DNA from 2 places in the Ferrimonas lipolytica genome. Region 2 is predicted to be linked to the other one. Evidence: riboswitches for the same ligand, from Rfam matches in the RefSeq annotation. Region 2 holds a riboswitch; the other holds the start of a gene.

Region 1 (16,089 bases), 260 kb from region 2:
TCATTAATTGACTTGAAATTATCAACATCAATCAACAGCAATGCGAACGAAGCCGTGGAGTCTTTCTCTTGTTGAAATAGCTCTTCGAGCCGTTTTAGGGTGAAACGCCTATTACTTAGGTTAGTTAATGGGTCAAGATTAGCGAGCGCTTCATTATACTTAACCAGCTGTGATAAGCGTGAACTGTATTTGTGCTTGAAATACTCATAGGTAGCGCTGAGTAGCGTAACAAGAATGAAACATAGCAATACTCGTAACGCTAGTTCCGGCGAGAGTATTTGGTTGGCTTGGCCAACATAACCGAAGAAGTAGGCAACGATAGCGCCAACTAGGAATAAGCTGATGTTAACTACGCCAAGGGTTAAGCCAGAGAGGAAAAAGGTGACCGGTGGCGCGATCAGCATCCAGATAGGGCCAGTACCGCCAAAACCGCCGGAGTATATTAACGTAATTAATAACCCATAAAGGTTAAATAGTAGTATCGTTGAGGCGAGACGATAGTTCGAACGAAATTTCAATACCAGCAGAAAAATGGTTCCGGCAATTAAATCAAAGAACACTAATTGATAGTTGCCTAAATAAGCACATAGCGTTCCCATTAATGCCACCGCCACGATGCCAATAACTGCGAATGTGACAATTATCTGTTCAATTTCATGTTCGACAAAGTCGGCGCCTTGAGTATTATCGCTCTGGCTATAGTTGAGTAGAGGATTCATTCCATTCCAAACGTTTATCTGATGGTTCTAAGGTAGCTTGCTACCTTGTGTTATTGGCGATCCGTGCCAATAGTCATCCTAAATTATATTAGAAAACGGCCGTGACTGCAGTAATAGTGACTGGTTTGGAAGATACTTCACTTACAGTTGTAGTCGACTTCATCTTTTCCTGAGGAACAAACGAAATTTTGTCGTAGAAGTTTGCTTCGGCGTTGGCATTCAGCCACTAAAAAGCCCGCGATAGCGGGCTTATTGAGCAGCCTTATGAGGCTTAACTACAAACTGCCCAGAGCTGCAAAATTGTGCCAATGGCTACGAAGGTGATGTCACCGAGTTCGGCGCGCTGTTCGCTATTGAGGTTGTCGTTAAGCCAAGCTTCCAACTGTTCTGCTTTGACGATTTCGTCACTAATCGGGCAGGTAACCGTATCACCTTCAGGCTGGAAGATTTGTTCAAATTGCTCCGACACATCTTGACGATAGAGTGTTTGAGCGTTGATCAGGTGCTGCGCGTGCAGGATCAGGCAGATAAGTTCATCTTTAGCTTTCGGGGTAAAAGTTTGCTCAATCATCGTTTTCGTTCATTGGGTAAAGTAGCTTAATGCTAGCAATAGACTGCGCCAATTACTGTTATTAGTTAGTAATTTCGTGAGCGACTGCTGAGTTATTGGCCGTTAGTACTGCAGCACTAATGTCATGCCATTAGCGGAGCTGGCTGCGCCGATGCGAATTAACCGGTTTGCAGAACCCTGCTGAAATCCTATGAGTTTCTGCTTGAGTTGATGGCCAACTCTGTCACACTTAGCACTAAGTGTTAACAAACGCTTCGAATTTTGGTGCCCAATGGGACTAATAGGGAACGCGGTTAAATTCCGCGGCTGTACTCGCAACTGTGATCAGAGCGGGGTGTCGTTACCACTGGCTTACGCTGGGAAGGGGCGCCCCTAGACGCTGAAAGCCAGGATACCTGCCTAAATTTGCCGATTTGACTCAAGCGGGTTACTTGAGCAGGTGGTTGAATTTTGCTGTACGCACTGTTGTGCTTAAACAATAAAGACGACGCTATTCTGTTGCTGTCACCATGATGTGATTGCTACCTCAAACCATTTCCCGCGCTTTTAACTCAATTAATAGGGAACATCATGAGTTTAAAAACGCGCTTTGCAGCTGTTGCTATTACCACAGCTGCCTCATCTGCGGCGTTCGCTGCTGATATAGAAACCATTACTGTGACAGGCTCTCGTTTCGACACTGCCGCTGAGTATCAGCTGGCGGTGGTAAATACGGTCGAACGAGCTGAAATCGAAATTCTGCAGCCCAAATCAGTGGTGGATCTACTTGAACGTTTACCGGGTTTAAGTGTTACTCGAAGTGGCGGCAGTGCACAAACCGCTTCGGTGAGTGTTCGTGGTGCCAATTCTGATCATGTGTTAGTGCTAATTGATGGCATTCGAGTGAGTTCCGCCACATTAGGCAGCACCGATTTCTCAGCGGTATCACCGGAACAGATTGAGCGGATTGAGGTGGTTAAAGGCCCACGGGCATCAGTGTGGGGCAGTGATGCCATCGGTGGTGTGATTCAGATTTTCACTCGACAGCTGCAAAGTGGTCAGTACTTTACTGCCGCTGAACTTGGCAGTGACAATTATGGCCGTTTGGCTGCTGGTGCAGGGGTTAGCCATGGTGAAGGGCAAACTAGCGTGACTGTTGCCGCTGAAGCAAGTGATGGTTTTGATGTGTATCGGGATACCGATGAAGCAGATGATGATGGTTACGATCGGATTACTGTTGGTTTGAACGGTGAACAGCCATTAAATCAAAGCTGGAGCATAGCGTGGCAGGGCCAATACAATAGTGGCAACAGCGAATACGACGACATATTTGCTGCGACGGGTCCAGACCAATCGGATTTTGATAACTTCTTTTGGAATATAGCCAGTCGCTATCAGCGACAGCAGTTTGAATCACAATTTAGCGTGGGTCAGTCCCGTGATCGGAATGACCAGTTTCGAGATGGCGTCGCCGCTAAATCGCGTTTTCAAACCGATCGTGACCAACTCAATTTTACCAACCAATATCATTTTAACGACACTGTTACGGCGATAGGCGGAGTTGACTATAACAATGAGTCGGTCAATGGTGATTATGCCACTAGCGACCGTGATCTTATTGGTGTGTATGGGTTGGCGCGTGCTCGCTTTGGTGGATGGTTACTGGAAGCGGCAGTCCGCTTTGATGACGTCGAAGATGTTGATAGCGAAACTTCATACAATCTAAGTAGTGCCTATCACCTCAGCTCTCATTGGCGGATCAGTGCCAGTTACGGCACCGGCTTTAAGGCGCCGACCTTCAATGACCTATTCTGGCCTGAGCTTGGCAATCCGGATCTGTTGTCGGAAACCTCGAAAAATACCGAAATTACCCTTAATTACAGTCGAATCGGCGCTAGCGCGTACCTGAGCGTGTTCAAAAACGAGATTGAAAATCTTATTGATTGGGCTGGTAGCGGTGAGTTTGATCAGTTTGGTTGGGAGATCTACCGGCCGAGTAATGTTGCTGATGCGCAAATGCGTGGGGTTGAGTTTGGCAGCCAATTTCAGTTTTGGGGTTTAACTCATGAGTTGGCATACACCTACTTAGACACTGAGGATAAATCGTCTGGAGAGCAATTGGTTAGCCGCTCTGAGCATGAAGCTGATTACGCCGTTTCGTATCAATGGCAGCAACTCGATGGGCGTCTTGATTACCATTATCAAGGCAAGCGTTTTGCTGGTGACAGTAACTATGATGGCAGCGGTGACTTCTTATCAGCGTACCACAAAGTGGATCTAAGCTTTGGCTACCAACTAACAGACGAACTGATCGTTCGTGCCAAACTCAACAATGTATTTGATCAAGAGACAACCAGCGTCGAGGGCTACCATGCCCCCGGGCGAGAATGGTATCTCAGTCTTAGCTATTACGTAATGTAACGGTAAGCTTATGCTGCACGCGGTAAGAACCGAATCGACTCAAGATCTACCAGTTATCGAGGTTGAGCAACTAAGCTGGGCTTGTCCGCAAAAGTTGGTGCTGGCGGATGTGAGCTTCAGTGTGCAAGCTGGCCAATTTGTGGGCTTACTTGGTCCTAATGGTGCCGGCAAATCCACGTTGTTACGCTGCCTTTACCGGTACCTCCAGCCAACCACCGGGGGGATACGGCTCAATGGTCAGCCGTTGTCGCAGCTATCGCAGCAACAATTGGCACAGCGGGTTGCGGTGGTGACTCAACATACACCGTTGGGGTTTTCGATGTCGGTGCGCCAATTTATGGCGACCGGATTGCTGGCCCAACAGCGTTTTTGGCACCGTCGTAATGAACGGGCGGAACGAATTCAGATTGATGCCACTCTTGTTCGTGTGGGCTTATTAGAGTTGGCGGAGCAGAGATATGAACACCTCTCTGGCGGCGAACAGCAACGATTACTTATCGCTCGGGCATTGCTGCAGCGACCGCAGATCCTGATCCTCGATGAACCAACTAATCACCTTGATGTTTACTATCAGATCGAGATCTTGCAGTTAGTTCGCTCATTAGGGATCACCGTGATCGCTTCGATTCATGATCTAAATCTTGCGGCGGGCTATTGTGATCGACTGCTGTTGCTGCAACAGGGGAGGTTGGTTGCTAAAGGTACACCGCAGCAAGTGTTGACCAGCGATAACCTGCAACGGATCTATCATGTTGATGCCATTGTCGATCAGCACCCTACTCAAAGGTATCAACGAGTTACTTTTCAATACCACCCTAAGCCAAATCGTGACGCCAATGGTTAATCCTCGTTGGCTATTACTGTTGTTACTTACTGCCCTAGTCGTATCTCCGTTGGTGGCAATATCGATTGGCAGTGCTGAACTAACATTGACTCAGGTGGCAATGGCGCTCTGGCGTGGCTTGAGCGATCCTGCCGCTATGGCTATTTCAGATAGAATTGTCATTGAGTTGCGGTTACCACGGGTGTTGCTCGCGCTCATCTGTGGTGCCGGTTTAGCGTTGTCAGGTTCGGTGCTACAAAGTGTCACTCGCAACCCGTTGGCGGACCCTTATTTGTTTGGTATCTCTGCTGGAGCCTCATTGGGGGCTGTTGTCGCCATCAGTTTTGGTTTTGCCGGCTTTAGTTTGCCATTGTGTGCTTTTCTCGGTTCACTGGTAGCGGTTGCAGTGGTGATGGTGATGGCTCGTGATGGCGAAATCGAAGGGTTAATCCTAGCCGGTGTAGCGATCTCATTCTTGCTCTCTTCGTTAGCCAGTTTAGTGCTCTATTTTGGTGACAGCCAAGCAACCCAAGCGGTTCTATTTTGGAGCCTTGGTAGCTTTGCCCGAGCCAGTTGGGAGATTCTTCCGTACCCATTTATTGCGGTGGCCGTAGCGTTAGCGCTGGTGTCGATGTTTCAACGTCACTTGCTCGCTTTACTGGCCGGTGATGAAAGCGCCCATACCCAAGGGGTTGCGGTGGTACCACTGCGGCTCGGGATGTTGTTGATTACGGCGTTAGTTACCGCATCACTTGTTGCGTACTGCGGTGGCATCGGCTTTGTTGGTTTAATGGTGCCCCATATTGTCCGCATGCTTATTGGTGGTGCCAGTCGTGTATCTCTGCTAGTGACCGCGTTGTTCGGAGCGGTGATGATGGTTTGGGTAGATCTGTTGGCACGGCAACTGTTACCGGCGCAGGAGTTACCCGTTGGTGTGGTTACCGCGATTATGGGCAGCCTGTTTTTTATTGTGTTGCTGGCTAAACGACGAAGGCCCTAATGAGACGAGCTAATTTTGTATTCATTGTCGTGATGCTGTTAAGCCAATCGGTACTGGCGGCGCCGATTAAGATTGCGGCGTTGACGCCAAGTTCGGTTGAGTTGCTGTTTGCTGTTGGCGCTGGTGACAACATCATTGCTACCGTCGAGTACGCCGATTACCCCGAACAAGCACAGCAGATCGAACGCGTTGGCAGTTATGATCATTTTAATATGGAGCGGTTACTGTTATTGCAGCCTGATGCAGTGGTAGTTGCGTTTGCTGACACCAATCAACAGTTGTTGGGGCAGTTACAAATGCTGCGGGTTCCTATTATTGATTCGAGCGTAACCGAGTTAAACCAGTTACCGCAGCGCTTAGTTGAGTTGGCTCAGCTTACGGACATGCCACAACATGGTGAGCAACTGGCACAGCAATTTAAGCGAAGATTGCAACATATCACCGAAAAATATCAGCATAAGCCATCAGTGTCGGTGTTTTATCAGGTATGGCCAGAGCCACTGACAACGGTATCCTCTGGTTGGATCGATAATATGATCAATCGATGTGGTGGCCGTAATGTCTTTGCTCAAAGCATTGCCGATTATCCCCAGGTCAGTTTAGAGCAGGTGATAGTGCGATCGCCGCAACTGATTTTACTGCCGGTAGCAGCGAGCCAGTATCGAAGTGAGGTTGATCTATGGAGTGATTGGCCGGAACTGCCTGCAGTAAAGAATGAGATGATGATTGAGATCAATGCCGATTGGGTACATCGCAGCGGGCCACGTTCTCTCGATGGGCTAGAACAGATCTGTGTTGCTGTCGATCATGCCCGCTCAGTTGCCAAAAACGAGTCTCCTTGACCGCTTATGTTGCATGGCGCCGATGCGGGCGCCACGGTTGGTGTGATAACGTGGTGCTATAAGCAGTAGAAAGGGATTTACCATGCGCGGAAGCGGTACTTATGTTCACTATTCTGAGGTGAACTGGCGCACATTGGGCAGTTTGTTGCCTTATTTGATGGAGTTTCGTGGCCGAGTGCTGTTGGCGCTGTTATGTCTGGTAGCAGCTAAGGTCGCCAGTGTGGGCTTACCGTTTATCCTCAAAGAGGTTATCGACAACCTTGATGGCCAGCGCACATTGGAAGTGGTGGCGATGCCACTGGCACTGTTAGTGGCATACGGCGTAGTTCGCTTTGCTAATGTCCTTTTTGGTGAATTGCGCGACACGCTGTTTGGTCGGGTAACTGAACGAGCCATGCGCCGAGTCGGCCTCAAGGTCTTTAGTCATCTTCATAACCTTGATCTTGCCTTTCACCTTAATCGACAAACCGGTGGTTTATCTCGAGAGATCGAACGCGGGGTTAATGGCATCAGCTTCTTGATGCGATTTATGGTGTTCAACATCGGCCCAACGTTACTAGAGGTTGGCTTAGTTATAGGCTTGCTGTGGAAGAACTATCAAGGCGGCTATGCCTTAATCGTTTTTATCGCGGTGGTGCTTTATATCAGTTTCTCAGTAGTGGCGACTGAATGGCGTACCAGTTTTGTGCGGCAGATGAATGCAGCAGAGTCCGCATCCAGTACCCGGGCCATCGATAGTTTGATTAACTTCGAAACGGTAAAGTATTTTGCAAATGAGCAAAATGAAGCCGACGCCTATGACGAGGGTCTAGCTAAGTGGGAACAAGCGCGTCGTAAAAACCGCCTCAGTTTGTTTGCGCTTAATGGCGGCCAATCACTGATCATCGCTATTGCCATGACCAGCGCCATGGTGCTGGCAGCTAGTGATGTCCTTAATGGGGCGATGACCCTTGGTGATTTTGCGCTGATTAACGCCTTTATGATGCAAGTGTTTATGCCGTTAGGCTTCTTAGGGTTTGTGTACCGTGAGATGAAAGGCAGCATGGCCAATATTGAAAAGATGTTTGGTTTACTTGCGGTTGCTCCTACGGTGCAAGATAAACCCAAGGCTAGCCAGCTTAACGCTCATGATGGTAGCGTCACTTTCAACAATGTCTCTTTTCGTTACCAAGCCCAACGGCCAATCCTTACTGGGTTGAGTTTTACCGCTAAACCGATGCAAAAGGTTGCCCTAGTCGGTGCCAGTGGCGCCGGTAAGTCAACCATATCGAAATTGCTACTGCGCTTTTACGATGTGGATAGTGGCAGTGTTGAGATTGATGGCCAAGATATCCGCGATGTTAGTCAGTATTCGTTACGCAAGGCGATCGGTGTGGTGCCACAAGATACGGTGCTATTTAATAACACGATTCTTGAAAACGTTCGCTACGGTCGCCTCGATGCAACTGACGCAGAGGTAATGGCGGCGCTTAAAATTGCCCATCTTGAGGAGTTTGTTAAAACCTTACCGGATGGTTTAGCAACCAAGGTTGGCGAACGGGGCTTGAAGCTTTCCGGTGGTGAGAAGCAGCGTGTTGCTATTGCCCGCGCTGTATTGAAACGCCCCAAGATCATGGTATTTGATGAAGCAACCTCGTCACTTGACAGTCGTTCCGAGCAAAGCATTCTTGCGGCGCTGGCGGATGTATCGCAACGGCAAACTACCCTAGTGATAGCGCACCGATTATCAACCATTGTTGATGCGGATCAGATCTTAGTGATTGGTGAGGGCCAGATAATAGAGCAGGGCGATCATCACAGCCTGCTTGAACGCGATGGGGCGTACACTAAGTTATGGCGGTTTCAACAAAACCACTCAGTTGATCCGATATAAATGTAGCCGTGGAATAAGCAGTTCGCCTTTAGCAGGTGGGTAGTCGCTTTGCTGCCAATCCGGTAACGGCACAACCTCGATCGGTTCTGCTTGTTCAATAAGCAGCGGCAGATTGGCAGGGGTTTGGGTTCGCCCCCCTTGGCTAAACTGGATAAACGCGGTTGGTCGCAGTCCACCTTCTCTGTCGATTCGAAGTTCAACGTTCGCGGGCAACGAATCTACAGCACGATACTCCTGCTCAATGTTTTGCCGCCAGGCCGGCATATCGGCGATAACTTTGCCTGGACTGCTAAGGCTGTTGTGCAGTCGGGTAAGGATTTCATGCTTACTGGTTTTGGCGACAATTCGCTTTGCGACCCAACCAAACCTTACTCGTTTGATCCCTTGGCCGATCATCATTGGACTACGGTAGTAGTGCATGGTGATTAGGTTTGGGGCGATATCGTGAAGAATTTCGAAACGCAGATCCTGCTTGTTTGGTGCCGCAGCGGTAATGCGGTGTAGCGAGGCTTTAAAGGTATCAATGCTTTGATCTAGTTGCTGACAAAGCTCAGCTAGCTTGCTGTTTGGGGATGGGTTAAAACGAATTAATCCGGGGTAACGTCTTACACGTTGACTTTGCACATCATCGCCGTTGCGATACAGATCCTTAATGGCATCGGTGATAAGCCCGTGAGCAGAGCTGTTGTTTATTGCAGCGACGTTGATCTGTTCAAACCGATGCAGTGGTTGCGTTTGCAAACTGCCAGGGAGTTTACACAACAGTTGCTGCAATGGCGCTCGTTGGGCCAATGTCTCGACCAGTCGCTGTCGCAGTTGTTGGCTGGCAGCAAACTTATCATGCAATTGCTGCGAGTCGATGGCAGTGAGTATGGGGGAGTTGATTGTCGTTATCATTAATATTACTTCAAGCAGCAGATTAGAGTGACGTAGATGCCTACATACTTAGATTTAGTTTAGCATCGAATTGGGCTGTAACCAGGTGGAATTCGGTATTGAATGGCTAATACGGCCGCCAAGATCAAAAAACGCACAAACCATAACGGAGTGTGCGTTGTTATTACTGTGACTCATTAACGGTTGCTAGCTGCTGGGCTAACTAAGAATCAAAGTGAGTGGTTAGCCAGTAAATACGCCGTTTAGCCACGGTAACATCTGTTTTTTACGGCTCAGGCAGTTGTCAAAGGTCAACTCTGGGTTCGCATCGATTAGCATCTGCGCTGCTGGGCCGGCAACTAGTAGGCGCGTTTGCTCGCTACGGATATTTGTCAGCATCAGTACTGCAACGTCTTTGCCGTTAGCAGCGACACGCTGTTCCAGTGCCGCTTGCAGATCTGCTTCCATCGCCGCAGTTTGTGCGAAATCAGCCAGTTCTAATTGACCAACGGTCAATGTTTTACCACCAAACTCAAAACTCTTAACGTCTTTATCGAGTAACTCGTTGGCGTTCATGCCGTTTAGATCAGTTTTGGCAACCAACAGATCAGCAGTGAACTGCTCAACGTCAACTTGTGCGATTGGCGCGATCAGGTCAACTAACTCAACGTCACGAGCGGTGGTGGTAGGCGACTTCAAACCAACGGTGTCGGATAGCAATGCCGCAAGCATCAACACTGCCAACGGTTGAGTTAGCTGTGCGCCGTGGATCTGGTACAACTCGTGCAGTACAGAAGCGGTAGAGCCAAGTGGCATCATCCATGCTTCCAATGGGCCATGGCTTTGCAGCGTACCCATGCGGTGGTGATCGACCAGACCAACGATATGCGCCTGGGGCAAATCGCTAGGGCCCTGTTCCTGTTCACAGAAATCGACCAAGTATACCTTTTCACCGGCCAATGGTTTATCAAGAACCGGCGGCAGTTCTAGGCCAGCAGCTTCGAAGATAAATTGGGTCTCACGGCTCGCTTCGCCTGGACGAAACGCGGTTGCGTCCATACCGCGGTGGTTTAACCAATGTGCGGCGATTACTGCGCTGCAAATACTGTCGCTGTCTGGGCTTAAGTGGCCGAATACGTGGATCATGGGAGCTACCTCTGTGTCGAACCGTTCTCTGCGAAGAACTGCGTTCCGAATAATAGATTAACCGGCGAAATGTAATGGCCTTCAAACGTGATGTCCATCACCTTAATGGCATATTGCAGCAGAGATCGCACATTATAAATCCGCTTGGGCAACCTATGACCAGTTAAATCCACTTAAAAATAGTACTTTACATTACCGATAATGTTGCCAAGATGTTAACTTAATCAAGTGACAAGGAATGTTCATGATTAACTTATCATCAGTGGAAGACTCCCAACTCGGTCTAGCGTCGCAAACAACTAACGGCGACGATGGTCAACAAATGGCTGTATTGCTGTACCAGCAACTGCGGCTGCGAGCGCGTTCAGTTAAAAGTCGGCTGCCACAATGTGCCACACTCGATTCGCGGGCGCTCATTCATGAGGCGTACGCTAAGTTTGCGGTCAATGGTCGCCGTTATAACGATGAAAACCACTTTCTTGCGGTCGCCAGCACGGCGATGAGACATGTACTTATTGATTACCTTCGTCAAAAACAAGCGAGTAAACGTGATAGTGAAGGGGTCGATCTCAGCCAGTTCATTGGCGAGAGCCAATTAGATCAAATTGCTGAAATCGACGATGCCCTTAAACGTTTTGAACACCATTACAAGCGTGAGCACGATGTTGCGGTTTACCGTATCTTCGGTGGATTGACCGTGGCTGAGGTTGCTAATGTTGTAGGGGTATCAATCGCAACGGTAAAACGCGATTGGGCGTTTGCGCAAAGTTGGCTTTATAAGAATATCACTCGCTGTTGAAGCCCAACGCCGTGGATATTGAGTCACAGCCGGCACTGATAAAGAAATACTTCCAGCAAGTGGCTGCGCTTACCGCTGAGCAGCAAGCTCCTTTTTTGGATGCACTACCAGTGGATATCCGTGATGAGGTGCAACAGCTGGTCGATCAAAGTGCCTGCTCCCGGGCGTATTTTCAGTCTGTTTCGGAATCTATTTTTGGAGCCGAAGAGGTGATCAAGGCCGATCCTTTTGATCTATGTGGATCGAGCATCGGCGATTATCGCGTAACTGAAGTGATAGCCAGCGGCGGTATGGGGGTTGTATATCGCGGCTTGGATATGCAGTTGCAGCGCCCCGTGGCACTAAAGCTACTTATCAGCACCGATGGCCATAACGCAGTCGGCCGGCAACAATTACTACGAGAAGCCCGTGCTGTTAGCCGTTTAAGTCATCCAAATATTGGTATCACTTACGGCATAACATCATCTGAGCGTCAGCAAGACGTTATGGTGATGGAGTATTACCGTGGCGAGACTATTCAACAAAAACTCGATAACAACAGTATTGAACCAGCGAAGATTCACGCTTGGGTACTGCAGCTGTTGTCTGGCCTCAAACATGCGCACCAGCATGGGCTCATTCATCGCGATATTAAGCCAAGCAATCTTATGGTTACCGAAGATGGCAGCATTAGGATCCTAGATTTTGGATTAGCGATAAATGGCAATGATGGGGCCGTGCGACAAGGCGAAGGCACCACCGCCTATATGAGTCCCGAGCAGATCCGCCTGCAGCCAATAACCCACGCGACTGATTTGTGGTCTGCGGGTGTGGTGTTACTGGAATTAGCAGTGTCGGTGGGGTGGCTTGATAGGGTTAACGCGTATACCTGGGCGCAGAATCCGGCGATTAGTAGCAATCGTGGGCCGCAATGGCTTCAGCAGCTATTAAACCAACTGTTGATTTTAGATGCTGAGCTAAGAGTTGCGACACCCGCGGCGATTAGTAAACCTAGCGCTAGTGTGTTGTTGGCACTGTTCGCTAATATACGACCTTGGTATTCAGCCGCTGTTGCTGCCGTGGTTATATCGATTAGCGCGCTAGCGCTGGAACCAGTTGAAACGCCGATCCCAAGCCACAAAGTGGTTAGCCTTTATGTTGAAGCTAAGCCGACTAAAGCTGAGCAAGCGTTCATATTCGAACTCAACCAATGGCTCAAATTTGTTGACGGCAATAGCCCTAAGCTCAGTTATCTTGGTATCGAATCTAATCAGCAACCACTGGAGGGTGAGAATGTTCGGCTTACTCTATCGGTGCAGCACCTAGAAGCGGGTTTCACTGCTAAGTTGACTGCGACTAACGACCAGCAGCAGCCCTATCGCCGTTGGTTACGACACACTGCATCGGTTCATCCAAATCTAGTGCTGCAAGATCTTCGTAGTGAATTAGCCTTGTTTCTCGAGATACCACTAGAACAGGCGGTCGCTCTTACACCGAGCGCTTCTTTTGCTAGCCTCGAAGCCTTTAAGCTTATGACCCAAGTTAATGGTGAGCTGGCGGCTATTCAGCAGCAACTTATTACCGATTTGGACCAGCTTACGCACCTTGAGTCAATATTGATTAAAGCGAATGAGATGGAGAGTAATGCCGCGATAGATACTGGATTAGCCACTATCTACCGACTTAGATATGAGCATGATGGCGCTATTGAAAATCTGCAAATGGCACAGTTTTTTATAACTAGTGGCTTCACTAAAGACAGAAAATTACTGCCAGCATACATTGAGATGACGCGGATTTTATTGTTAAAAGGGGAGGTGGCCACCGCCATCACGACATTATCGTTGGCGCTCGATCTGTATCCAAATCATTGCGATCTTCATTTTGCTTTAGCAGAAACCTATTTAGCCATTGAGGATATAACAGCGCTAGATAAGGCATTGCAGGTTTACCAGAAGGTTGCCCCCTTTGATTGGCGGGTGTACAACCTGTTAGGCAAGGCTGCAATTGCGCGTGATGATCATAATGAAGCGTTAAAGCAATTTAAGCACGCGCTTGAGATCCGTCCCAATCAACCATTTATTCGCAATCAAATAGCGCAAATTCCATCGGTATAGATCGGTCAACGACTCGGCTTGTTACTGCGCTGATTTATCGTTGTCGTTTTTGTTATCGGTAATATTTGGCAAATAACCACATAATCTCTGAGCTGGTTAGCTTGCGGCTGTCGTTGTTATCTACATACCGACTGATTTTGCGTATCAAGTGGAGATGATTATGGCGCGGGCACGAGTATGTTCTTCGGCGGCACTGGGGTTGATCCCTGTGTTTGCATTGGTTCCTGAACTTCGGCGCCATTCGTTACAACATATTGGTGAGGATTCGGAGCTTAGGGTTCGCTTCTTGAAATCAAATCTGGCTTTATTGCAAACGTTATCAACCGAATCTCCTTGCATCTATCTTATTGAAGCCGGTGAAGACACACCGTCGACGGCAAGCCAGTGTAAGCTTATTACTAAAACCAATTGTGTAGTTATTACCATTATTAGCTCGATAGAGCTTAGCGCCAATAGGGTTAGTTGTTGGCAAGCGGGGGCTGATTTGGTTTTAGCCGGCAATTGCCAAAGCGAAGAGATCCTGTGGGCGTGTCGTAACCTCTATAAACGGCTTAACCCTGCTCATTCAGCTGTTGGTTATAAATCAGTTCCAAAGTGGAAGTTTGAACGGCAGACCTTACGCATTGTCCGTGCCGATGGTGCATCGGTACGATTGTCGAGGAATGAAGGGAAGGTTATGGTTGCACTGAATGGCGCTACTAATCAGTTAGTTCGTCGTGAAACCTTATGGCGACTGCTTGATAGGTCCGACTGGCAATACAGCGACCGCACTCTCGATGTGCTGGTTGCGAGGATTCGGACAAAGCTACGTTCGATAGAGATCGATTCCGCGGTTATTCTTACTCATTACGGTGCTGGCTATGAACTTCGGATTAATAGTTAACCGCAAACTGGCGGATTGTTAGACTGAGGTTTTAAATCATAGAATTTATTAAGAAAAAGGCTTTACAGTAGCGGCTGAGGCCACTAATATTCGCGGCGTCGGAGGGATGGCAGAGTGGTCGAATGCACCGGTCTTGAAAACCGGCAGGGGTTTATAGCTCCTCTAGGGTTCAAATCCCTATCCCTCCGCCATATCAAAAGATTAAGCCGCTGTTTTTACAGCGGCTTTTTCGTATCTAGAGTTTCGAAAATCATCTTGCACATAATAGGTGGCACAGGTGTTTGTATTGAGACTGCCAAATAGGGTTTATTACACGCGTATCGCAACCCCGCTTCAACTACGTGAAAGCGGCTACCCTAAATCAAATTCTCCCTTGTGACCCGCAAGACCGCCTAGCTGAGAACGATAAAGCAGGGTCGGTAGTCCCCGATTAACTAACTGATGTCAAAGTAGAATTTTCTCGTAGGTTAAACACAGGAGATTCGAAAATGAAAAAATCGCGATACACAGACAGCTATATCATGGCCATGACATCATTATTTGCTTTGCTTGCCGAGTGTTTTCGCTAAGTGAAATCTTCTATCGATATCAGCCCAAGTTAACCAATGAAAACACTGAAATTGAATCTTGGCTTATCATGCTAACCGAAGCCGAGAACGATTTGGGCTTTGGCCTCTGCTGTGATTACTTACGCAATGTGAAGGTAAATCAATGGAACCACAAACATGTTTACCCCATCTACTGTGAACTGGCACTGAACCTAGGCATTTACCCTAAGGCCAAACTGAAACGTAATGTTCCAGAGCCACTAAAAGAGCCAGTACGCGCTAACCAATTATGGTCTGTGGGCTGCATACATGACCAACTAGCTAATGGTTGCAGTTACCGCTTGTTTTACATTATTGATGATTTTCGGCGTGAAGGACTGGCGAGCGAAGCTTGGTTTTAATTGGCTGTGTAGCAACTAAGTGTTCTTCTTCTTCCTAATACAGTTAAAGCACTGGCTAGGCGAGTCGCGATACCAAGGGCAAAGCACTACTGCTATTGATCTTCTGCGACCTAAGGCAAAGGGGGGCGAAGCTCCCCCCTTAATGCATATAAGAATGTGCCGTCGCGACCGCGCCTATAAAATTGGCGAGATAACTTAGCTGGCTTTTTAACCGGTTAATTTAAGTTGGCAGGCAATAATGGCTAAAGATAAATCAGTTGAACCCAACTTAGTTTGTCCTTTAGCCAATTGAATCATAAAGCCTTTATTTCCCCGCAGCGCTAGACTACTATGCATTTCGTCGGAGGGATGGCAGAGTGGTCGAATGCACCGGTCTTGAAAACCGGCAGGGGTTAATAGCTCCTCTAGGGTTCAAATCCCTATCCCTCCGCCAATTTAGGTGAGCTGGCCGAGTGGCTGAAGGCGCGCCCCTGCTAAGGGCGTATATCGTAAGGTATCCAGGGTTCGAATCCCTGGCTCACCGCCATATATAAACAAAACCCGCTAACTCAGAAATGAGCTAGCGGGTTTTGTCGTTATGGGGCCAGGCTGATTGCGCAACAACAGTGTGGATGTGACCTTAATTAGATAGCGGTTGTCTCTTGGGTTATTGCTGGGGCGAATATAGGTTGCAACGGCGGCGGTAGTTAAGCGCTCGAGTAGGTATTTCGACCGTTGCGTTTCGAACGGTACAACGCTTCATCAGCACGTTTATAGATGTCATCGATGTTACGGTCGTCAGCTTTGAAATGACTGATACCAATGCTGATCGACAACGACAGTTCGGGGTAGGTCTCGTTAGTAGCAGCACAGACAATCCGATTTAAACGCCTTGCTAGGGCGATTGCAGACTGGGTGTCATCACTTTTATGGATAATACCAAACTCATCACCTCCGAAGCGGCCCAGGATGTCGGTTTGACGTAGCTCGGACTGACACAACTCAGCCACTTTACGGATAGAGTTATCACCACATTGGTGGCCAAAGGTATCGTTTACTCGCTTGAAGTTATCAATATCTAACAGCAAAAAGCTGGAGTTTTGCTCATAACGCCCAAAGGTGTAGAAAGCGTC
Region 2 (16,089 bases):
CATGGTGTTAGCTAATACGCCGTTATTGGTTCCTGGGAGGCCGACCTTACCGAGCAGCAGTGGCAGCATCATTACCGAGCGCACATTCTGTTCGCCGTTAGCGTGGCGATTAGGGCCATACCCCATCACCACGAAAGGACGTTCTGCACTCCAGAGTTTTTCTGCCAGCTTCCGAATGGTGGCTGCCGGGATGCCGGTAATGCGTTCAGCGTATTCCGGCGTTTTTTCAGTGCCATCTGGGCCTAAACCTAGGATATGGGATTTGTAGTCGGCACCTTCGTCGGCGGTTTCGGGCATGGTAGTGGCGTCATATCCAACACAGTACTTGTTGAGAAAGGCTTCATCTGCCTTATCGTTGGTGATGATTTCGTAGCCCAAAGCCTCACATAGTGCGGCGTCAGTTCCCGGGCGGATTGGTACCCATTGCGACCCGCTGAGCATGGAGTCGGTGTATCTGGGATCGACAACGATGGTTTCGATGCCATCGATTGCTTTCTGCCACTGGAATTGCCCAGCCACGCCGCCGGTTGAGGTTTCTGCTGGGTTGTAACCGAGTGAGAAAATCAAATCACTTTCTTGCGCGACACTCATGGAACTACCTGTCGCTTCCACCGTACCAAAGGTGCGGTAATACGCTTCCATCACTCCGGCATAGCTATAGCCATAATAGCTGCCTAGGTGGCCTCCAAGCAGATTCATTAGCTTGGCGCCCCAGACACCGGCTCCATACCAATCCTGACCAGACATCGTTGAGAAAACGGTGCCAGATCCGTTTGGAAAGTAAACCGCTTCGTTACCGTATTCATTGAGAATTCGACTGAGGTTAGCGTGGATGGTGTCGTATGCTTCCTCCCAACTAATTTCGACAAATTCGCCTGAGCCTCTGGGGCCAACTCGTTTCATAGGAACTGTCAATCGTTCTGCCGCCAATACCTTCTGGCGAGCCGAACGGCCACGCAGGCAGGCGCGGTGTTGCGGGTTGCCACTGCTGTCTTCGATAAGATCGTCGGTCTCGATGCGAGTCACTACGCCATCTTCGGTGATCACCTTGATTGGACAAATGCTGGTGCAGTTGGAGCTGCAACCGTACCAATGGACTTGTTCATTACTGCCTTCTGGTATTTGAGGTAGCGGAGTATCGGAGTCCTTGCTGCCGCAGGCAGTGATGCAACTGACCGCACTGGCGGAGGCACTGAGTTTTAGAAAATCACGTCTTTGCATAATGTTGTTTCCTTTTAAAACCATTACAAATCGTAACTAAAAGTCAGCATGACCGAGTGTGCGACGTAGTTGCTGTTGAGGTTGCCCAAGGTGGTGTAGCTGCTGCTGTTGACGCTGCCGAAGTTGCTGTCGTAGTAGCGCTCGTAGCCGTAGTTGGCCTTGACCTTGGTTTGTTGGCTGAGTTGGTACTCGGCGTAGAGGTCGACGTTGTGTGACCAGGCGGTGTAATCGCCATAGGCACTGCCGGTGCTCAGTTCGGTCTCGGATTCAGACTCGGCGTAGCCGTAGTCGATGCCGAGGGTGAGCTTGTCCTGCATCAGGCCGGCGTAGCTGGCACCGAGGCCGACGAAGCCGAACTGGTCGCTTAAGTCGGTGTTATAGCGACTGGCCAAGCTGAGGTCGGTCTGCTCGGAGTCAATCCACTGTTGGCTGGCAAACAGATACAGGTCGAGCTTGGTCATCGGCTGGTAGTTGATGCTGACGTCGTAGCCGGTGTCGGTGGACTCAGTCAGGCCGATTTGGGTGTCGCTGTAGTCATCGATGGCGTAGCGCAGCTTGGTGTCGATACTGAGGTCAGCCAGTGGGGTATGACGAATCGCCAGTTCAACTTGGGTGCGGTCACGGTCAGCAATGTGGTACTTACGCAACAGGGCGTTGTCCTCGTCGCTGGTGGCGGCATCGGCCTGATAGCCGGAGCCATCGCGGCTGCCGAATTCGGCATCGAGGTTGAAGTCCCAGTTGGCCAGACGGGTGTAACGCAAGCTGGCAAACAGACGGTCTTCGCTGGTGTCCTCGGTGACGGTATCGGTGAGCTCTTTATCGATGTACTGATAGCCTGCAATCAGCTTGGCCCCGGTCATCATCCGGTAGTTGGCTTGCAGCTGATAGGCGGTGCGCTCGCTGTCCAGCGCGACGTTTTCAACAGCGCGGCCGTTGCTGGGATCGAAGTCGATAGACTCAAAGGCGCGAATCGGCGTCTTGTTGTCGCGCTCTCGATAATCCACTTTTGCCTTGATGCGTAAGGCACTGCTGGCACGGAAGTTCCAACGGAGATTGATGTCCCAAGTTTCGACTTCAGCGTCGGTACTGGTGATGCCGGGTATGGCACCGTCGATGGTGACAAAGTCATCGTCCTGATAAAGCCAGCCACGGACTACCCGGCCGCTGAGGCTGTTATTGTCAAAACGATAGAGGCCGTCAGCACTGACTCGATGGGCTTCGTTATCGGGCGCATAGGCCTGAACGTTACCGCCGATGGAGTTGTTGATGCCGGAGAGCTTGTTGTCGAACAGGCTGCCGTGATAATTCAGGCCTGCAAGCCAGTGTTGGCCGCTAAGCTGGCCGCCGGCGGTGATGATCTGGGTTTGGTTATCGACTGGAGCGACGTAGTTGGCCGGGGTGGTGGAATCATTGGCGTCGGGGAGGTCGATAAACTGGCTGGATTTGACCTGCTGGCCGGTCTTATCGGTGTAGCGATAATCGATAAATGTATTCCAGCCAATATCGCTGCTTTCGCCATTCAAGGCGATGCCAGTAAACCAGTTCTCGCGCTTAAGCTCGAGGGTGGTGTTGTGAGCACTACCTGTATCGGTAATGACGTCGTTGCCAACGGCATAGTCAGTCATGGCGTCATCTGCGTTGACATGCAGGATGGACTGATAGCCACCGTGTAGGCGCAGGATATCGTTGCGATACTGACCTTCAATGCGGCCGGTCTCTAGCCCGAAGTCGTCGGCTTGAAGTTGTACTCGGGCACCATCGTTGGTGGCATCGATATCGGCCTGAAGGGCACCGGTGAATCCGTCTTCATCGCCGAAACGGGTGGCTGCGCGGGCATCGTCGGCATCGACGTAGAGGGCACTGATGCCGATGTAGCCATCATGCTGTTCGATTACGCAGCGTTTGCAACTCCATTTGTTCTTGTTGATGCTTTCGAGGTTGGCGTCGTTAAGGTCAAACCCGGAAGCGTGTGCGGTGCCGGCGCTCATGATGGCGAGGGCAACCAGACTGAGTTTTGCGTTCATGCTTGCTCTCCTTATTTACGTAGGTAATTACCGCTAGGGTGGTTGGAGCCGTGAATCTGGTTGTGGCAATTCAGGCAGCTCTGCCCGGTGGTAAAGACGTTGCCGTCGGTAGGTTCAACGTTGAACTGGTGACCGTCGGGCTGGTGGCAGTTCTGACACAGCTGCGGGGCCTTGCGGGTTAGCAGGTTGTCGTTGACGCTGCCGTGAGGGTTGTGGCAGTTGCTGCAGTCATCGACGACCGCTTCGTGTTCCCACAGGAATGGACCACGCATCTCTGCGTGACATTCAAAGCAGCTGTCGTTAACCGAAGGTTGTTTAAGTGCGGCCTCTGATAGGGAGCCGTGGGGCGTATGACAGTCGCCGCAGACCATGGCGTTGTTTTCCAGCGGGTGGCTGCTGCGTTTGTGCATGGCGGCGCGCTGCTCGGTATGACAGCGACTACAGACGGCGTTTTGTTGATTGCGAGCTAGTATCGTGTCGTTGGCTGCGTGAACTTGGTGACAGCTGACGCAGCTGACGTCGGCATCGACATGGACGGAGTCATGCCAAGCCAGGCGCTCATTGTCTTGGTGACAAGAAAGACAGACAGTGTTTTGGAGTTCGGCGGAGACGTTGCCGTCGGCACCGAAGGCAATCATGGGTTCGTTTTTGCCCTTGTGCTTGCCTTGAGGGCCGTGACAGCTTTCGCAGTGCAGCTGTGCCATGGGACCGTCGCTGGAGGCAGTGTTGCCATGGGCACCGGCGAACAGGGCCATGACGGTGTCGGACTTGGCGTGACACATGAGGCAGCTGTCGGCGCCCTTAGTGGAGTATTTGCCAGCGATGAATTTATCTTGCAGCAACTGCTGAGTCGGTTGCAGGGGTTTAGCGCTTATCGTCGGTATCACAAACAGACAGCTAAGCGCCAATGCTTGTTTCTTCGTTATTTTGGTTAGGCTCATGGTCTTCCTTAGATGTGGAGATCCGTAAGCTGGAGATTATGCAGAAGTCGCACTTCCTCAAATATTAACCAGTTTAATGTTGGCGAGGTTTGGAATCTAAGTTTCGACTCAGACCTTTTCTGATGTGAGAAAAACTAGAGGTTGAACACAAAATGCAGATAGTTGATTGATATAATTTCGATAAAAATATCTTGCATATGGTTGTGATAGAACAGGGTTGGTTTAAAAATGTTGAACGGTGAAGACAGAGCAACTTACGAGTATGTTAAGCGATCATGCGCGAGAAGTTTTCGTGATTTCTTACGCATGTATGAAATATCTACTTCATCTATTGATAATATTTCTTCAGCCTCTTACGTAAGGGAGGTATCTAAGGGGGAAAGTATTAGCCTTGATTATGATTCTTCAGCAATAAATTATTTGGAGTCTGGCCTGCTTAAAAATGAACTTATGTTGGTTGAGGATAATGCTCGAGTTGCAAGTTTTGTGCTTCCAGGTTGGGGGTTTTATGGAGCGCCGCCCTCTTCTAGGTTAGTTGCTAACTACACAGCCTTAAAAGACTGCAAGGTCATTTCTGTGCCAGGTGTGCGTCTTAGAGAACTCGCTCAACTCGATGCTGCAATATTTGATTTGACGCTACAAGTTTATACGTATCAACTTTATCATGAGCGGAATTGGTGGGTTCTAAATTCAGTGATAGATAAAAAACAACATGTGCTTATGTCTTTGTTTTTTATATGTATTTTTCAAATTGAGAGTAACCCAAAAGTGGTTGTTAGGCATCAGGACTTAGCCGATATTTCCGGCGTTACTGTTCCTTATGTCGTCTCGACAATCAACGAGAGCACTGCTTCAGGAGCCTTCAAAAAGTGTTATGGGGGGATAGAGGTTCTTGACCGCAAGAAATTTATTGAATTGGTTGATTGGAAGTTAATCAAGGAACTTATCGAGCACATACCTCAAATTCTTTAGTAGGCACATTACTTTTGGTAAAGTAATTATAAAGCCCTCGCGATTGCGAGGGCTTTTGTCTTAGCGCTGCGTCATTACTGACTTATTGCAAAAGTCACAACTCATTAGGGTTCATTAGTTGAGCGGTAGCATTCTCATGCTTGCTTTTCTTAATAATAACATTTGGTGAAGTAATGCTTGATGATGGCAGTGGGCTAAGGTCGGCATTATTCCCATATTTTGCTGTCAATTCTTCCATTGTGCCGAAGTCTAATGCTCGCCTCGGGCAGGATGAAACACAAGTGGGTAGTTCTCCTTTTGCAATGCTTTTACGGCTTCATTTCGAGGGTGCTGGCCTTTTTACAGAGCAGCGTTAGAGCTGGGTTGGGTTGTTGGCCGCATAGGAGCAGTTCAGCAAAGCGTTTGGGACTGCGACCTAAGGCAGAGGGTATTGCAAAGGGGACTAAGCGCCCCCTAATACACACAAGAATGTGTCGTCGCTACCGCGACATCCGCCCCTAAAGACTACTGCGACCGCGGGAGCCAATATTGCTCGTTGGCTTTAAGATCGCTGCTGACAAAATATTAATATCGCCAAAGCATGAGCCGTAAGGTGAATTTCTGGGACAATGCCTGCGTCGAGAGATTGTTTCATTCGCTAAAGGTCGAGGCTACCTAATATAAACCCATCATGGATCGTGAAACCATGCGGCAGGCCGTATTTGAGTAGATTGAGGGTGATTACAACAGAACGAGAAGGCACAACCCTCCTAGCTATCTCAGCTCAGAAAACAATGAACAAAAGAATAGTGCTTAGTCCGGTGTCGACTTTGACCGGATCAAATTGCTCAACAACGCCCCCTGAATTGATTGACCTTCTGAATGTTTAAATTCTCGGTCTGAACTCCCAGTTGCTTGACTTTATGTTAATGCTAACTTTTATATTTTACACTCTAAGTAAATAAATCATTTTATATTTTAGTTAATAGATAGGCCGCTTAATAGGCTTAATTAAGCGGCCTTGTATGTTAAACCTCTTTTAGGTTTATGATATATCCTTCGGCACTTCCAGATGCTTTAGCATTAGGGTTGGCACTGATGAACAGATTGGGGGTAGTTATCGAAACCGATGGCAGTGGAGCGGTATCAGCTCTTGCTGCATTAGGGTATTTTGAAATCATTTCATCCACTGTACCAAAGTCGAGTGCTCGCTGAGTACAACTAGCAACACAGTACGGTTGTTTGCCTTGCGCAAGTCGATCACTGCAACCATCGCACTTAGTCATTACTTGGCGAGCCGTATCAAGTTGCGGAGCATCATAGGGACACGCCTGAGCGCAGCTACCGCAGCCAATACACACCGATTGATCGATTTTAACTAATCCATCACTAGCTTGCTTGTACATCGCGCCTGTAGGGCATGCCTTGACACATACCGGCTCACTACAGTGATTGCAACCAACGGAGGTATAATACCCAAATACTGTTGTAGTAAATGTATTATCGCCGTTATCGACACACCCGCCACCAACGTATTCATATACTCGGCGGGGTATCTCGTTTAGATTGGACTCTAATTTTACTTTGCAAGCCATGTGGCACGCTTTACAACCATTGCACTTGGTTTGGTCAAAATGGAATGCCAATTGAGTTTCATCTGTCATGTCTTTAGCCCCTTTTAAAGTTTACGAATATTGATGCGACAAGTGGCAACACCACAGGCTTTATCAACCGGAGAGCTATAGTCATGTGAGGTCAGTGTATTAGAACTGCCGCCTTTGCATACTCCCCCTTCTGGATTAAATTTTAACCCTTGACCAAGAGCAACCACCCCTTGCATAACTCGTGGGGTTACCTTAGCTTCAACTTGGGTCTTGCCTCGCGGTGATTCAATCTCAATCATATCGCCAGAGACTATTGAGCGCGCGGCTGCATCAATCGGATTAACCCATGCGGCTGGGTTCATCGCCTCTTTTACCCATGTACTTTGATATTGAGTATGTACCTGAGCCTTAGTGTGATAGCCGCAAAGTTGCAATGGAAACTCATCAAGAGTCTCGGAGCTATCCAAGTAAGACTCGGGACCAATCATAAATTTGGGAGTGGCGTTAATATAACCACCAGAATTTTTAGGCCAATATTCAGGTATCTCACTTTTTTCAGAATATTCCTGCAAATCGTGTGAATAGATGTCGATCTTACCGGTGGGCGTGTTCAAAGGTTCGGTACCATATTGTACGTAATCCCAATAGCCAACGTGCCAGCGGGCGGATTCATCGGTGTCTTCCACCGGCCGAGCCCATTTCACCATTTGCTTCTCTTTCATCTCTGCCCAGGTTTCTGGCATGTAAGGGTGAAGATCAGGGCGGATCATACGGGTGAAGTTGTAGGTAGCTACGAGTGCCTCTTCGTCGTTGCTGCAGCCAGAGCTATACAGTTCATCAATCCCCATTTTTTTGGCGATTTCTAAACAGATTTCAAAAGTCGATTTCACATTGCCAATTGGTGGTATTCCTTGAGTGGCAATAAGGAAACCCATGGCACCGTTATCCATGTTGGTAGCAGGAAAATCTTCGCGCTCATACATGGTACTGTCGGGCAAGATGTAGTCATTAACGTACATCGAGGGGGTCAGGTGAGTATCGATGGTGACAATAAGTTCTACCTCAGCAGGATCGGTCAGCAACTCACGGATCTTCATTGAATCGCACTGCTGGTTAAATGGGTTGCCGCCGCGCACGAAAATAGCCTTGGTATTTTGTCCAATAACTCCATCGCCATTAGCATCGAGGTCGTCGTCCGCAATACGAATGTTATCTTTAAGTACAGTCATGGTTTCGCCCTCACGGATCAGTCGCGGCCATCCATGAACCGGCACTGCGCAAGCGATTGGGTTGGCTACCAATGGTGGAATGGGGTAGAGGTAACCTTTTGAATCAGGCAATTCGCCAGTGCTGTTACCGCGATTACCTACTGCTCCAACCATTAGCGCTAAGGTAGTCACAGAACGCACATTATCCTCACCGGTAAACTGACGCTGCATCCCCCAACCTGCAACGACAAAGGGACTTTTGGCTGCTGCGAGTTTTTCGGCGGTAGATTTGATTGTACTTTCAGGTACGCCACTGATTTTGGCTGCCCATGCTGGGGTTTTGGCGATACCGTCTTTGAGGCCAAGGATGTGACCACGATAACTATCTTCCTCAGATACTGCAGGTAAAACACGATCGCTGTCATGAGGGCTGACCATTTCGTCTTCGGCGAAGAAGCCGTAACATTTTTCCCTTAGGTAGGTCTCATTTATCAGGTTGTTTTCAATCAGGTGATAGGCCATGCCCTCAATTAGGGCGGCGTCGGTGCCTGGGCGTACAAAGTGAAACTCCTGTTCTCGACCCAAGCAGCTATCGGTATAGCGCGGATCGAAGATGATCAGTGGCTTGCCATCAACCACGTGGTTGTATTCGAACCCCATGCCACTGCCGTTTGCAGCGGTTTCCAGTGGATTGAAGCCAAACGACAAGATAAAGTCGCTGTTTTGCATCTCTACTACTGATGAAAAGTCGCGTTCGGCATCGAAACCACCAAATACGTGACCCATGATACGTGCGACTTGAGCAAAACTCATGGCTCCAAATGTTGTGATGCAGCCACCGGCTGCGGACAGTAGGTTTGTTACCCAAAAGCCTGAATGACTCCCCCCATAATTGGAACCACCGCCATTCAGTACCGCTCGAGGGCCATAATTGTCGTATATTGCCGTTAGTTTCTCAGCGATTTCATCAAAGGCTTGGTCCCAACTGATCTCGACGTAGCTGTCTTTATAGCCACGAGGCCCAACCCGCTTGAGAGGGTTTTGAATGCGATCAGGAGAGTATATTTTCTGGAAGGCGGCTAAGCCTTTGGCACAGGGGCGATGCTGACGAATGTCAAAACCATCCTCGTAGAAGTTCTCTTGTTCGACGCGTTTGAGCACGCCATCTTGGCTGATGACCTTAAATGCGCAGGTTGCGGCGCAGTTTGCTTCGCATGCCGAAAGTGTTTCGACTTCAGCTACCTCAGGTATTGTGGGTACTGGCTCATCGTTACTTTTACTGCCACAAGCGGTGACACAGCTAACAGTACCTGTGGCGGCACTGAGTTTTAAGAAGTCTCGTCTTTGCATAAATAGTTTCCTTTTTAATGGTTTACAAGGCGTAGCTGAGGGTCAGCATGACCGAGTGTGCGACGTAGTTGCTGTTGAGGTTGCCCAGGGTGGTGTAGCTGCTGCTGTTGACGCTGCCGAAGTTGTTGTCGTAGTAGCGCTCGTAGCCGTAGTTGGCCTTGACCTTGGTTTGTTGGCTGAGTTGGTACTCGGCGTAGAGGTCGACGTTGTGTGACCAGGCGGTGTAATCGCCATAGGCACTGCCGGTGCTCAGTTCGGTCTCGGATTCAGACTCGGCGTAGCCGTAGTCGATGCCGAGGGTGAGCTTGTCCTGCATCAGGCCGGCGTAGCTGGCACCGAGGCCGACGAAGCCGAACTGGTCGCTTAAGTCGGTGTTATAGCGACTGGCCAAGCTGAGGTCGGTCTGCTCGGAGTCAATCCACTGTTGGCTGGCAAACAGATACAGGTCGAGCTTGGTCATCGGCTGGTAGTTGATGCTGACGTCGTAGCCGGTGTCGGTGGACTCAGTCAGGCCGATTTGGGTGTCGCTGTAGTCATCGATGGCGTAGCGCAGCTTGGTGTCGATACTGAGGTCAGCCAGTGGGGTATGACGAATCGCCAGTTCAACTTGGGTGCGGTCACGGTCAGCAATGTGGTACTTACGCAACAGGGCGTTGTCCTCGTCGCTGGTGGCGGCATCGGCCTGATAGCCGGAGCCATCGCGGCTGCCGAATTCGGCATCGAGGTTGAAGTCCCAGTTGGCCAGACGGGTGTAACGCAAGCTGGCAAACAGACGGTCTTCGCTGGTGTCCTCGGTGACGGTATCGGTGAGCTCTTTATCGATGTACTGATATCCGGCAATCAGCTTGGCCCCGGTCATCATCCGGTAGTTGGCTTGCAGCTGATAGGCGGTGCGCTCGCTGTCCAGCGCGACGTTTTCAACAGCGCGGCCGTTGCTGGGATCGAAGTCGATAGACTCAAAGGCGCGAATCGGCGTCTTGTTGTCGCGCTCTCGATAATCCACTTTTGCCTTGATGCGTAAGGCACTGCTGGCACGGAAGTTCCAACGGAGATTGATGTCCCAAGTTTCGACTTCAGCGTCGGTACTGGTGATGCCGGGTATGGCACCGTCGATGGTGACAAAGTCATCGTCCTGATAAAGCCAGCCACGGACTACCCGGCCGCTGAGGCTGTTATTGTCAAAACGATAGAGGCCGTCAGCACTGACTCGATGGGCTTCGTTATCGGGCGCATAGGCCTGAACGTTACCGCCGATGGAGTTGTTGATGCCGGAGAGCTTGTTGTCGAACAGGCTGCCGTGATAATTCAGGCCTGCAAGCCAGTGTTGGCCGCTAAGCTGGCCGCCGGCGGTGATGATCTGGGTTTGGTTATCGACTGGAGCGACGTAGTTGGCCGGGGTGGTGGAATCATTGGCGTCGGGGAGGTCGATAAACTGGCTGGATTTGACCTGCTGGCCGGTCTTATCGGTGTAGCGATAATCGATAAATGTATTCCAGCCAATATCGCTGCTTTCGCCATTCAAGGCGATGCCAGTAAACCAGTTCTCGCGCTTAAGCTCGAGGGTGGTGTTGTGAGCACTACCTGTATCGGTAATGACGTCGTTGCCAACGGCATAGTCAGTCATGGCGTCATCTGCGTTGACATGCAGGATGGACTGATAGCCACCGTGTAGGCGCAGGATGTCGTTGCGATACTGACCTTCAATGCGGCCGGTCTCTAGCCCGAAGTCGTCGGCTTGAAGTTGTACTCGGGCACCGTCGTTGGTGGCATCGATATCGGCCTGAAGGGCACCGGTGAATCCGTCTTCATCGCCGAAACGGGTGGCTGCGCGGGCATCGTCGGCATCGACGTAGAGGGCACTGATGCCGATGTAGCCATCATGCTGTTCGATTACGCAGCGTTTGCAACTCCATTTGTTCTTGTTGATGCTTTCGAGGTTGGCGTCGTTAAGGTCAAACCCGGAAGCGTGTGCGGTGCCGGCGCTCATGATGGCGAGGGCAACCAGACTGAGTTTTGCGTTCATGCTTGCTCTCCTTATTTACGTAGGTAATTACCGCTAGGGTGGTTGGAGCCGTGAATCTGGTTGTGGCAATTCAGGCAGCTCTGCCCGGTGGTAAAGACGTTGCCGTCGGTAGGTTCAACGTTGAACTGGTGACCGTCGGGCTGGTGGCAGTTCTGACACAGCTGCGGGGCCTTGCGGGTTAGCAGGTTGTCGTTGACGCTGCCGTGAGGGTTGTGGCAGTTGCTGCAGTCATCGACGACCGCTTCGTGTTCCCACAGGAATGGACCACGCATCTCTGCGTGACATTCAAAGCAGCTGTCGTTAACCGAAGGTTGTTTAAGTGCGGCCTCTGATAGGGAGCCGTGGGGCGTATGACAGTCGCCGCAGACCATGGCGTTGTTTTCCAGCGGGTGGCTGCTGCGTTTGTGCATGGCGGCGCGCTGCTCGGTATGACAGCGACTACAGACGGCGTTTTGTTGATCGCGAGCTAGTATCGTGTCGTTGGCTGCGTGAACTTGGTGACAGCTGACGCAGCTGACGTCGGCATCGACATGGACGGAGTCATGCCAAGCCAGGCGCTCATTGTCTTGGTGACAAGAAAGACAGACAGTGTTTTGGAGTTCGGCGGAGACGTTGCCGTCGGCACCGAAGGCAATCATGGGTTCGTTTTTGCCCTTGTGCTTGCCTTGAGGGCCGTGACAGCTTTCGCAGTGCAGCTGTGCCATGGGACCGTCGCTGGAGGCAGTGTTGCCATGGGCACCGGCGAACAGGGCCATGACGGTGTCGGACTTGGCGTGACACATGAGGCAGCTGTCGGCGCCCTTAGTGGAGTATTTGCCTGCGATGAATTTATCTTGTAGCAGGGATTGGGTGGCAGGATTGGCATGGGTAACTATCGACGGGAAGGCTAAAATTATGCCGATTGCAGCCCTTCGTAACCATAAGTTGCATATTGAATTCATAATATTCCTTGTGCCTTTAAATTTTGGAACAACGTTATTATGCAACATTGGATATTATCTAATTATTAACTAGATAATAATCCCATTGACTCATGACTCGTTTTCCTCAATAGTAATTAATAATTTTTAATGTCGTGAGTTAGGCGGTAATTAACCTGATGTTAGGGTGTTATTCTTCGAGCTGCGTTCGTTTTTTTATGCATTCAATAGTAAGGGGTTACCTTTGTCGGAATTTAAAGGTGAATCGGATTTTGATAAAATCAGTCACGCATTCGAAAATGACTTTGAAAGTTTCTTAAGAAAATCTAATTTGAATGATGATGCCATCGCTAGCGTGCTTGATTGCTGCATTGTTCGGGAACTAGATAAAGGCGAAACTTTTACTGCCGATTATGAAATGTCAGCCGTTAATTTTCTTTGTTCTGGCTTTTTAAAGTCGTTACTGGAAATCCCTGTGGGTACCCTTAGGTGTGCCGGGTTTGCTGCTGCTGGTTACTGTTTTCATGGTGACCCTCCGGGCGGGCGACAAGTTACCAATTACATAGCACTGCGGCAAAGTAGAGTCATTTCCATTCGTGGTGAGGATCTACAAAGGTTGGCAAAAGAATTTTCTTCTATCTTTGAGCTTACAATCAAAGTATACACCTATAAGTTATATGCTGAGCGTAACTGGTTGGTCTTAGGCTCTGCCATAGACAAGAAACAATACGTATTAACTACATTATATTTATTATCAATTTATCAACTAAAAAGTGGTGAGGAAGTAACTATTCGTCAGCAAGATGTCGCTGAATATTGTGGTGTGACTCAAACTTACGCAAATTTAGTTATTAATGAAGCGGTTAAAACTGGAGCGATAAAGAAAAAGTATGGTGGGATTGAAGTGCTTTCTTTCGAGCTTTTCACTGATCTAGTTGACTTGGATTTAATAGAAAATATGGCAGAGCAAGACCCTCAAATGCCCTAGTGGATAATAGTGGCCTTGTTAATGGCATGGACGCACCTCCCCTCCAACTTAGCTAACGGTTTTAACTGATGATTACTTACGAAACCGGAGCGTCCATATATGATCAAATTCCTGCTCAAGATTCAGCTGAATCAAGACATCTAGTTGATTATGCAGATGCCTGACGAACGGGAATACCTAGCACTATGAGTTTGTTCATTGCTTCAACACCAGCTAATGCTTCAGCAACTTGCCGATTGTAATAACACAGCCTGAGCTTTGAACTAACGAGTTGTTTATAACGTTAGATGGCCGTTTGTGACAACGTCCGAAGGTGGTATTCGTTATCCTTTTTCCACTGCTTTAATTTATCCTTTTGCAATGCTTTTACGGCTTCATTTCGAGGGTGCTGGCCTTTTTACAGAGCAGCGTTAGAGCTGGGTTGGGTTGTTGGCCGCATAGGAGCAGTTCAGCAAAGCGTTTGGGACTGCGACCTAAGGCAGAGGGTATTGCAAAGGGGACTAAGCGCCCCTAATACACACATTCTTGCATACAAGAATGTGTCGTCGCTACAGCGACATCCGCCCCATGAAAACACAACTGCTGCCACGCCGCAGGCCTAACACCAGTCAGCAGCAACCAACATCACAGAGCATTTCTATATCAGTGTCGAATGACTGTAGAAAGTCACACACTTTAGTTGGTGAATGGGAGAGTGTGATCTCCACAGTTATATGCTGTTGAAGTTAAAGCTATTATCTTTGGCAAGAGTGAGGCGCTTTAAGCTTAATAGGGAATACGGATAAATACCGTAGCTGTACTCGCAACTGTAACCAGAGCGCAATGCAAGAACCACTGGCCGATACAACCTAACTACGTATCAGCTGGGAAGGAGCATTGCTAGAGACTGGAAGCCAGGATACCTACCTCATTTCTGATTTGACTCAAGCGGGTTTCTTGAGCAGATAAGCATCAAATATGATCGACTAATTTTAAGGCCATAGCCCTTCTTTTAGGCAATGGTGGTCGGTCCGCTATTCCTGTCTGCCGTTGTCCGCGCCGTTAACGTTCCATCCGTTTTTGATAATGATTTTGCTTGGTAATCCAAGTAAATGTTTACCTATCTCAGTCTACGCTGATGCTCATCTTTTATGAGCTACTGGCTAAGGCTAGAAATGACCACTTATAGGCCGGACAACAATGATAACAACGATGCCGCTGTGGCAGATCTCACTGGCGCTGATGATGGCACTGCTGCTCGATTACTTGTTGGGGGAGCCTCGTCGTTTCCACCCACTGGTTGGGCTGGGTAGGATCATCACCAAGGTTGAAGCCCGCCTCAATAACGACAGCAAGCTATTTGGCGTAGCTGCGCTAGCGCTACTGGTGTTGCCATGCTTAGTACTTTATCTGCTTGAGTTACCGCTGTGGTTGCAGATTATTATCCTCTATTTGGTTATTGGTGGGCGCAGCTTGACCGAGCATGGCACTGCCGTTGCGCTGGCGCTGGCCAGCGGTACCATCGAGGACGCCCGCACTAAAGTGAGTTACATCGTTAGCAGAAAAACCGACAGCCTCGACGAACCTAAAGTGGTTAGTGCGACCGTAGAATCGATGCTTGAGAACGGCAATGACGCCGTCTTTGGCGCGCTATTTTGGTTTATTGTTGGTGGCGCACCTGCGGCAATCATCTACCGCATTGCCAACACCTTAGATGCCCGCTGGGGTTATCGAAATGAGCGTTTTAATCAATTCGGTTGGGCAGCCGCTAAGTTTGATGATCTGCTTAATTGGCTCCCTGCACGACTAACCGTACTGACCTACGCCGCTCAAGGTAACTTCCGCCAATCGCTGCGTTGTGCTTGGCTGCAGGGGCGGCAATGCGCTAGCCCTAATGGAGGTCCGGTTATGGCCGCAGGGGCAGGGGCGATGAACGTAACCATCGGCGGCGGCGCTGAATACGACGGCTACCGCTGCGATAAACCGCTGCTTGGTGTTGGCACCTATGCCGACGCTAGCGCCATCCGCAAGGCTTGCGCACTTGTGGATTATGGTGCTTGGGCTTGGGCTGGTGGGTTAGCGCTGCTCTGCATCGTTTTATACTTTATTACAGGAACATTGGTATGAGCCTAATCCACCACGGTGGCCGTTTGGCGCCAATGATCGCTCGCTACAACATTCCCCGAGAACAATGGTTAGATGTGTCTACTGGTGTCAGCCCTTGGACCTATCCTCATACTGCCATCGCAGCAGCACATTGGAACCGCTTGCCGGAGGAGGAAGATGGCCTCGAACAAGCCGCGCGCGACTATTATCAGTGCCAATCGCTGTTGGCGGTAGCTGGTTCGCAAGCGGCCATTCAAACCTTGCCCGAGGTTTGGCGCAAACAACTTGAGCTTAGCGGCGACTGGCGCGCTGAGCAGATGAGAGTTGGTTTGCCACAGGTGGGTTATAAAGAGCATCAAAAAGCGTGGCAACGAGCAGGTTGGATCATTAACCATTATCCGCCGTCGTTAGATAATCGGTTTGTTGCTGGGGTTGATGCGCTGGTTGTGATAAACCCCAATAATCCCACTGGGCAGTTATACGATGCGAAAACGTTGTTGCAGTGGCAGCAACAACTGGCAAAAAAAGGTGGCTTAATGGTGGTCGACGAAGCCTTTGCTGACGTTGATTTAAGCCAGTCGATAAGTCACTTATGCCCACAGCCGGGGCTAGTGGTATTGCGCTCGGTTGGTAAGTTTTTTGGCTTAGCCGGTATTAGAGCTGGGTTTGTGTTAGCCCCAAGCCAGCTGTTAAGTGCTTGCGCCTATGAGCTTGGCCCGTGGACTATTGCCGGCCCTGCTCGGCAGATCTGCATGCGGGCGTTGCAAGATACAC

The links. Region 2 has a riboswitch for cobalamin ahead of cbiB (adenosylcobinamide-phosphate synthase CbiB). Riboswitches for the same ligand answer to the same signal wherever they lie in the genome.
Region 1: linked by a shared signal. The riboswitch ahead of HER31_RS06215 (TonB-dependent receptor domain-containing protein) and the one ahead of cbiB (adenosylcobinamide-phosphate synthase CbiB) in region 2 are both predicted to bind cobalamin.

The regions. Positions count from the first base shown of each region.
Region 1 is NZ_CP051180.1:1,313,655-1,329,743, forward strand. Features, by position in the region: gene HER31_RS06205 (GGDEF domain-containing protein) at 1-719, opposite strand, end outside; gene HER31_RS06210 (hypothetical protein) at 991-1,290, opposite strand; cobalamin riboswitch at 1,536-1,707, shown strand; gene HER31_RS06215 (TonB-dependent receptor domain-containing protein) at 1,861-3,690, shown strand; gene HER31_RS06220 (ABC transporter ATP-binding protein) at 3,701-4,534, shown strand; gene HER31_RS06225 (FecCD family ABC transporter permease) at 4,446-5,513, shown strand; gene HER31_RS06230 (cobalamin-binding protein) at 5,513-6,355, shown strand; gene HER31_RS06235 (ABCB family ABC transporter ATP-binding protein/permease) at 6,438-8,228, shown strand; gene HER31_RS06240 (DNA replication terminus site-binding protein) at 8,211-9,125, opposite strand; gene HER31_RS06245 (manganese-dependent inorganic pyrophosphatase) at 9,348-10,250, opposite strand; gene HER31_RS06250 (ECF-type sigma factor) at 10,495-11,049, shown strand; gene HER31_RS06255 (serine/threonine-protein kinase) at 11,061-13,145, shown strand; gene HER31_RS06260 (winged helix-turn-helix domain-containing protein) at 13,306-14,028, shown strand; tRNA gene HER31_RS06265 (tRNA-Ser) at 14,129-14,219, shown strand; partial or broken gene HER31_RS06270 (IS3 family transposase) at 14,567-14,974, shown strand; tRNA gene HER31_RS06275 (tRNA-Ser) at 15,320-15,410, shown strand; tRNA gene HER31_RS06280 (tRNA-Ser) at 15,416-15,503, shown strand; gene HER31_RS06285 (sensor domain-containing diguanylate cyclase) at 15,664-16,089, opposite strand, start outside.
Region 2 is NZ_CP051180.1:1,055,512-1,071,600, forward strand. Features, by position in the region: gene HER31_RS04955 (DMSO/selenate family reductase complex A subunit) at 1-1,221, opposite strand, end outside; gene HER31_RS04960 (MtrB/PioB family decaheme-associated outer membrane protein) at 1,245-3,245, opposite strand; gene HER31_RS04965 (DmsE family decaheme c-type cytochrome) at 3,257-4,186, opposite strand; gene HER31_RS04970 (Crp/Fnr family transcriptional regulator) at 4,415-5,158, shown strand; partial or broken gene HER31_RS18780 (IS3 family transposase) at 5,664-5,954, shown strand; gene HER31_RS04975 (DMSO/selenate family reductase complex B subunit) at 6,166-6,801, opposite strand; gene HER31_RS04980 (molybdopterin-dependent oxidoreductase) at 6,816-9,299, opposite strand; gene HER31_RS04985 (MtrB/PioB family decaheme-associated outer membrane protein) at 9,322-11,322, opposite strand; gene HER31_RS04990 (DmsE family decaheme c-type cytochrome) at 11,334-12,263, opposite strand; gene HER31_RS04995 (Crp/Fnr family transcriptional regulator) at 12,487-13,230, shown strand; partial or broken gene HER31_RS18785 (IS5/IS1182 family transposase) at 13,379-13,666, opposite strand; cobalamin riboswitch at 13,966-14,154, shown strand; gene cbiB (adenosylcobinamide-phosphate synthase CbiB) at 14,410-15,336, shown strand; gene cobD (threonine-phosphate decarboxylase CobD) at 15,333-16,089, shown strand, end outside.